Regions from separate parts of the Solibacillus sp. R5-41 genome, predicted to be linked through region 1. Evidence: riboswitches for the same ligand, from Rfam matches in the RefSeq annotation. Region 1 holds a riboswitch; the other holds the start of a gene.
The links. Region 1 has a riboswitch for glycine ahead of gcvT (glycine cleavage system aminomethyltransferase GcvT). Riboswitches for the same ligand answer to the same signal wherever they lie in the genome.
Positions count from the first base shown of each region.

Region 2: it holds a riboswitch for glycine, as region 1 does, so the genes downstream of both, CSE16_RS07855 (amino acid permease) here and gcvT (glycine cleavage system aminomethyltransferase GcvT) in region 1, are expected to answer to the same signal.

Region 1 covers NZ_CP024123.1:2,808,166-2,811,594, forward strand. Annotated here, with positions in the region: gene gcvPA (aminomethyl-transferring glycine dehydrogenase subunit GcvPA) at 1-632, opposite strand, end outside; gene gcvT (glycine cleavage system aminomethyltransferase GcvT) at 654-1,757, opposite strand; glycine riboswitch at 2,204-2,296, opposite strand; gene CSE16_RS13865 (shikimate kinase) at 2,423-2,938, opposite strand; gene CSE16_RS13875 (ComGF family competence protein) at 3,346-3,429, opposite strand, start outside.
Region 2 covers NZ_CP024123.1:1,676,031-1,679,459, forward strand. Annotated here, with positions in the region: gene CSE16_RS07840 (MerR family transcriptional regulator) at 1-216, shown strand, start outside; gene CSE16_RS07845 (GAP family protein) at 247-903, shown strand; gene CSE16_RS07850 (AraC family transcriptional regulator) at 1,035-1,487, opposite strand; glycine riboswitch at 1,873-1,950, shown strand; gene CSE16_RS07855 (amino acid permease) at 2,133-3,429, shown strand, end outside.

The DNA of each region.
Region 1 (3,429 bases):
ACGATAACACCTGCTGTTTGATCATCTACTAAATTATTTAATGCTTCAATATCTGTTACGCCATCTTTTGTCGGAATTGTTACGACTTCAATTGACTGACCGTATGCATAAGTGGCAACAACATCTTTATATTCTGGGTGTACTGTACCCGAAACAAGTAATTTTTTACGACGTGTGTGACCTGCTGCTAACATACCCGCCTCAGCTAATGATGTACCGCCATCATACATTGAAGAGTTCGCTAAATCCATGCCCGTTAACTCTGCAATCATCGTTTGGAATTCAAAGATTGCTTGTAATTCCCCTTGAGAAATTTCAGGCTGGTATGGTGTATATGCTGTATAAAACTCAGAACGTGAAATAACATGGTCTACGATAACTGGTTTGTAGTGATTGTAAACACCCGCGCCTAAAAACGATACATTCGATGCTGTATCTTTATTTTTCGCTGCAAGTTGCGCTAATTCTTTCGTTAATGCCGCTTCTGATTTCGCTTCTTTAATATTGTATAAACCTTGGAAGCGTACTTGTTCAGGAATGTCAGCAAATAGCTCATCCACACTAGAAACTCCAATACGCTCTAACATTTCTTGCTTGTCTTGTTCCGTCATTGGTAAATAACGATGTTTCATACGTAACCCTCTTTTCGAATTTTATTTACTGCGTTTATAGAATGGTTTTTCGACAATAACAGCTTTCGCTAGTTTATTGCGAATTTCGATTTCTACTTCCATTCCTATTTCTGCAAATGTTGCGTCAATTAAAGCCATTCCAATATTGCGTTTTGTCATTGGTGATTGAGTACCTGTTGTAACCTCACCAATTTCTTGACCATCTTTAAATACTTTATAGCCGTGACGTGGAATTCCTTTATCAATCATTTCAACGCCAACAGATTTACGTGGTAAGCCGTCTTCTTTTTGTGCGATTAATGCTTCTTGTCCAATGAATTTCGGCTCTTTTTGAAGTTTTACCGCAAAGCCAATTCCAGCTTCTAATGGCGAAATGTCTTGTGAAAGTTCTTGCCCGTATAATGGTAAGCATGCTTCAAAGCGTAACGTATCACGTGCACCTAACCCAGCTGCAATGACACCTTGCTCTTTACCCGCATGTAAAATTTTATCCCATAAATCAACAATCGCAACCGGTGTTCCGTAAATTTCAAAACCGTCCTCGCCTGTATAACCACTGCGTGAAACTAATACATTATGGCCTGATACATTCACGTTATCTTGGAATTTGAAATACTTAATTGTTGTTAAGTCTGTATCCGTTAACGTTTGTAATACTTCTTCTGATAGTGGTCCTTGTAGGGCAATTTGTGCAAAGTCATCAGAGGCATTTGTAATTGTCACATCGCCTTCTACATGTTCCTTCATCCAAGCAAAGTCTTTATCAATATTCGAAGCATTTACACATAGTAAATAACGTGTTTCATCTAAACGATAAGTTAATAAATCGTCTACTACGCCGCCATTTTCATAGCATAATGCACTATATTGTGCGCCACCAATCGCAATTTTTGAAATGTCATTTGATAATAATTTTTGTAAGTAAGGAAGCGCATCTGGACCTTCCACGAAAATTTCACCCATGTGTGAAACATCAAATAAGCCAGCACGGTTACGAACTGCATCGTGCTCTTCTTTAATTGAAGAGAATTGTACCGGTAAATCCCAACCACCAAAATCAATTGTTTTCCCACCGTATTTTGCATATTCATCAAATAGCGGTGTTCGTTTTAATTCATTTGTCATGTAAAGTCCTCCTTTAATTTATGTAGTTGCTTTTCTAGATCAATTACGCCTAGGCGTAATTGCGTCCAGATTTTTTTCAAGCCCGCTCGAAAAACTCCTCTAAAAATCTGTGACATCCGCCGGGGGCTTCAACTTGATTCAGCCTGGGTTTAAACCCAACTGAATTAAGGTTATGCTTTGTATTCATCCGCCACTTATAGAAGTGGCAGACTTCTGCTGAAACAAGTTGAATAATTTAAGCAAGGTCAACCCTTTTTCATGCCAATTAAATAGGAATAAAGACGCCCAAATTTACTAAAAAGCAAAAAAATAGACAGACGAATCCCATTTAATGAGATTCCCTGTCCTTGCACCTGAAAGTTACACCTAAAATTGAAATTCCATTCACATTTTAGGCTTTCCCCTTTGGTGGCTGTAATATAACATCACAGCACTCTCCAGAGTTGCGTCCAATACGAGTCTTTTTGCCTGAGAGATTCATAGATCTTCTATTTGCTCCTTCGGCGACGTGACTTCACGTTCTCTCCCCGTATCTTCATCCGCGTTGCTATAAAATTGACTTGTTTCCCAAGACAACCTTTAGCAATATCCTAACATTGAATGTAATGTGAACGCAATCTTTTTTTAATAACAGATAAAAAACGAACTTTATTCGATATTTTAAATTAATTATTCGCTTTTAGACGATTCACTTGGAATGCAATATACTCGACAATTTGTCTTAACGAACGATTGGCTGTCAATACTTGAATATGGCCAGCTTCTCGATAAAATTTCCTTCTGTACAAATACAGGTCCTTCAGTTCTTTCTCCGTGGAAGTTTGGACAATTGGACGGTTTTTATCGTTTCGAATACGTGTGTAAATATCGTCAAATAGTGCATCTAAGAAAAATACTAAGCCTGTCCTTCTCATAATTTTGCGGTTTTCTTCACGAATCGCAACACCACCACCTGTCGCGATTATGCAGGCTTCATCTCGGAAAGAACGTAAAAATTCGGTTTCAATTTCTCGAAAACGTGCCTCTCCGTATTTTTCAAATAGTTCAGGTATTGTCATTCCTTGTTGCCTTACAATTTCATGATCCATATCATAATAAGGCATTTTAAGAAAAAAACTTAAGCGCCTACCGATAGCACTTTTCCCGCATCCCATAAAGCCCACTAAATATATTTTTCGCATGCAAATCACCTTCTTCTATCAATTACGTCTCGGTGTTATCGAGGTCTGTATGATACAGGTCAGTTAGCCACTGTCGCGTAATTGCGACAAACTTTGTCTAACACCCTCAATTAAATAGTGCTATTCACCGGGGTCTTTATCTTCGTTCAGTACTGGTTTAACAGAAAAAACGAACTCTGCATTCATCTCTCCACCTATTAAAGTGGGAGTTTTAAGCTGAACGAGGATAAACGTGCTACTTCAATTAATCGTTAAAAGTACTTAGTATATTTATCGTAGCACGAACGTAAATAGATTCCAATGAGTTATATGTTTTTAATTGTGCAAAATAGGCATTTGTATATAGTAATGCAGCCCCTGTCACAATAAATAGTAAAACAATTGCAAATGGAAAAATAATTCCCCGTTCATTCTTTAGCAAGCGGTAAAACCAAGCGCCTTTCCCTCTTCGTCCCATCTCGCATCACAACTTTCACTAATAATTCATTACC
Region 2 (3,429 bases), 1.1 Mb from region 1:
CTTAGTTATAGTAATACACGAATTCAAAATATCATTAAGAGGATGGATGTAAAAATAGGAGAAGACTTTAATGACGAAGAAGAATTTTTAGATAAACTTTGGGATATTAGAATGTCATCCGAGGAATCAAGAAAGTATAGCCTATATCCAATTGATAAAGGAGTCCTTAACTTTATGGAAAAGGCATATATACATTATCTCGGTAATAAAACATAGTTATTTGAACATAATTGTGTGGAGGGAAAGATGGGAACAGATATATTAATATATTTGGGTGGCTTAGCTCTTTTAGATACATTAAGCCCTACAATTATTGGTGTTACTTTATTCCTGGTTTTAACTGACAATAAAAATTTGACTTCAAGATTATCAGCATATCTATTTACGGTCGTGCTACTATATTTTTCGTTAGGTATCATCATGATGTTAGGCCTAAATTTAATTATGGAAGCATTTTCAAACATTTTTCAAAATAAAATATTTAGCTGGGGAATTTTTGTATTAGGGTTGATTTTATTTATTGCTAGCTTTTTTATCCCTGCAAATAATAAAAGTAATATCCCAAAGCCTAAAACTCAGAGCATATTCTCGATTATTATTATTGGTGTTACGACTTTTATCATTGAGGCAGGCACAGCATTACCGTATTTTGCCGCTATTGGCTTATTAACGACAATAGATATACCTTATTATCAGTGGCTTCCAATTATAGCAGCATACAATATTATTATGGTTCTACCAGCTCTGCTTATATTTTTGGGATATAAATTATTTGGAAAGTTGATAAACCCTATCTTAGTTAACCTTCGTAATAAAATATCAAGAAGTTCAAGTTCTGCATTATCCTGGATTATGTGTATAGTTGGGGTGATATTAATATTTTACACTATAGATTATCTATAATAATTTGGACGGATTCTCACAAAAATAAGTGCAGGTAATGGAATGGGATTGGTAGAATGGTCCATTACTCGTAATAGTCATTCGAATTCAGTAGAGGAAAAGGGCTTATAAATAGCCCTTCTCCAATTTCATTACTGTATAGGAACTAATATTTCACACAAATTATTATCTATCATTTGTGAAGTATACCTTTCAATAATGGGTTGCTGCTCTCTTATTGATAGATTATTTTTTTCTATTTCAGAAAAAATAGTGCCCCAAAATTCACTGACTGCCTCTTTTGTATGGTCAAGCAAGAAAACAGCATATTTTCCCCCAGAAAACGTACCAACCTGAGCTGGCTCTGCCACTTTAAAGTCTTTATCTATTACAACGCTAACATCATAACGACATTCCTCTTTAGGAGTAATTTCTGGGTTATCTTGTGGTATACCTAAAATTGTAGAATTATAAAATAACCCATTCAACTGTACCCACCTTTTAAATGACTCCATTAATTCTTTATTTTGCTTTTCACCGTACTCTCCAACGTTTCGAAAATAAGCAATCCTTGATTCAGGTAATTCTTCAAAAGTTATTTTCATTTTTTATTCCTCCCTTCCTAGAAAAGGTAATATCATATAAAATGGTTTTCAAGCTCTATTTTAAAAGAATTTGAATATACTAGGGTTACTTAATCTATTATTCCACTACTTAATAAGATTTAGGGTGTAATTTTTTATTCGAAAATTCTCTATCTTACGAATAGAATCGAATAGAAACGTAAGGAATATGCTAATTGATGCAGGTGAAAAAAGTTGTTAATGAAAATTAGTCATTGTTTTATAACAAATTAGTTGATAAGATATGTTGTAGTACAATAATAGAGTTGGACGCGAACTATTAGATGTCTAAAAATTTAGACAACTAATAGGCATACAAATGCATAAAGTATCATTGCGTAGATCGTTGTGGATAAAACTACAGACGGGAGCAGTTTCTGGAGAGAGCGCATCATTGCGACGCCGAAGGGTTCATAATCTCAGGCAAAAGGACAGAAGGGTAATATAAAACGTTGTTATTTTTAGTGTATAAAATAACGTTGTTATTCTTACGTTTAAGGGACTGATTCCATTTAGGATCAGTCTCTTTTTATTTTCAGAAAAATTGATTCACCGCGAGCCACATCGCTATTATTTCAATCCGTACTGAAAAGATGGAACAAAATAATGTCATCGGAGGGAATCATCTTGGCACAACAACAATTAAAACGCGAACTAAAAAATCGACATGTTCAATTAATCGCAATTGGTGGAACGATTGGGACAGGGTTATTTTTAGGCTCGGGTAAAGCGATTGCATTAGCAGGACCATCTATTATTTTGGCGTATTTAATTGTCGGTATAGCACTATTTTTCGTCATGCGTGCATTAGGAGAATTACTACTATCAAAAGGTGGCTATCAATCATTTACTGAATTTGCGACAGAATATATAGGTGATTGGGCGGGCTATGTGACAGGATGGACGTATTGGTTTTGCTGGATAATGACAGCAATGGCCGACATCATCGCGGTTGGTATGTACACGCAGTATTGGTTTGACATCCCGCAATGGGTACCAGCAATTGCATGTTTAGTCATATTGCTTGGATTAAATTTATTAACCGTAAAACTTTTCGGTGAGTTAGAGTTTTGGTTTGCGCTCGTTAAAATTTTTACGATTATTGCATTAATTGCAATCGGAATTGTTTTATTAATTATTGGATTTGAAACAAATACAGGACAAGTGGCCGTATCAAATCTTTGGGAGCATGGCGGATTATTCCCGAATGGCGCATTTGGCTTCTTAATGGCTTTCCAAATGGTAGTCTTTGCCTTTGTCGGAATGGAATTAGTCGGCGTATCAGCAGCGGAAACAGCGAATCCACAAAAAAATATTCCTTCCGCGATTAATAAAATTCCACTACGTATTTTATTATTTTACGTAGGTGCGTTATTCGTTATTTTAACAATTAATCCGTGGGATACATTAAGTGCGGAAAGCTCTCCATTTGTACAGGTCTTTGCTTTAGTCGGCATCCCAGCGGCAGCAGGTATTATTAATTTTGTTGTATTGACATCAGCAGCATCTGCCGGAAATAGTGGTTTATTTTCAACGAGCCGCATGTTGTTTAGCCTAGGTTCAAATGGCCAAGCTTCAAAAAAATTCGGGAAATTAAATAAAAGAAGCGTGCCACAAAATGGCTTAGTTTTTTCTGCAATTGTCGTGTCAATTGGGGCATTATTAAGCTATTTCATGCCAGAGGATGCCTTTGAAATTGTTACGACGATTAGTGCGATTTGTTTTATTTGGGTATGGAGTATCATTTTAATTTCGCATATTATTTACAAAAAGCGTCACCCGGAATTACATGCAACTTCTATTTTTAAAGCACCATTAACACCGTTTATTAACTATTTAGTTTTAGCTTTCTTCGCATTTTTACTAGTAATTATGGCGGTTTCAGAAGCGACTCGAACAGCGTTAATGCTCACGCCACTTTGGT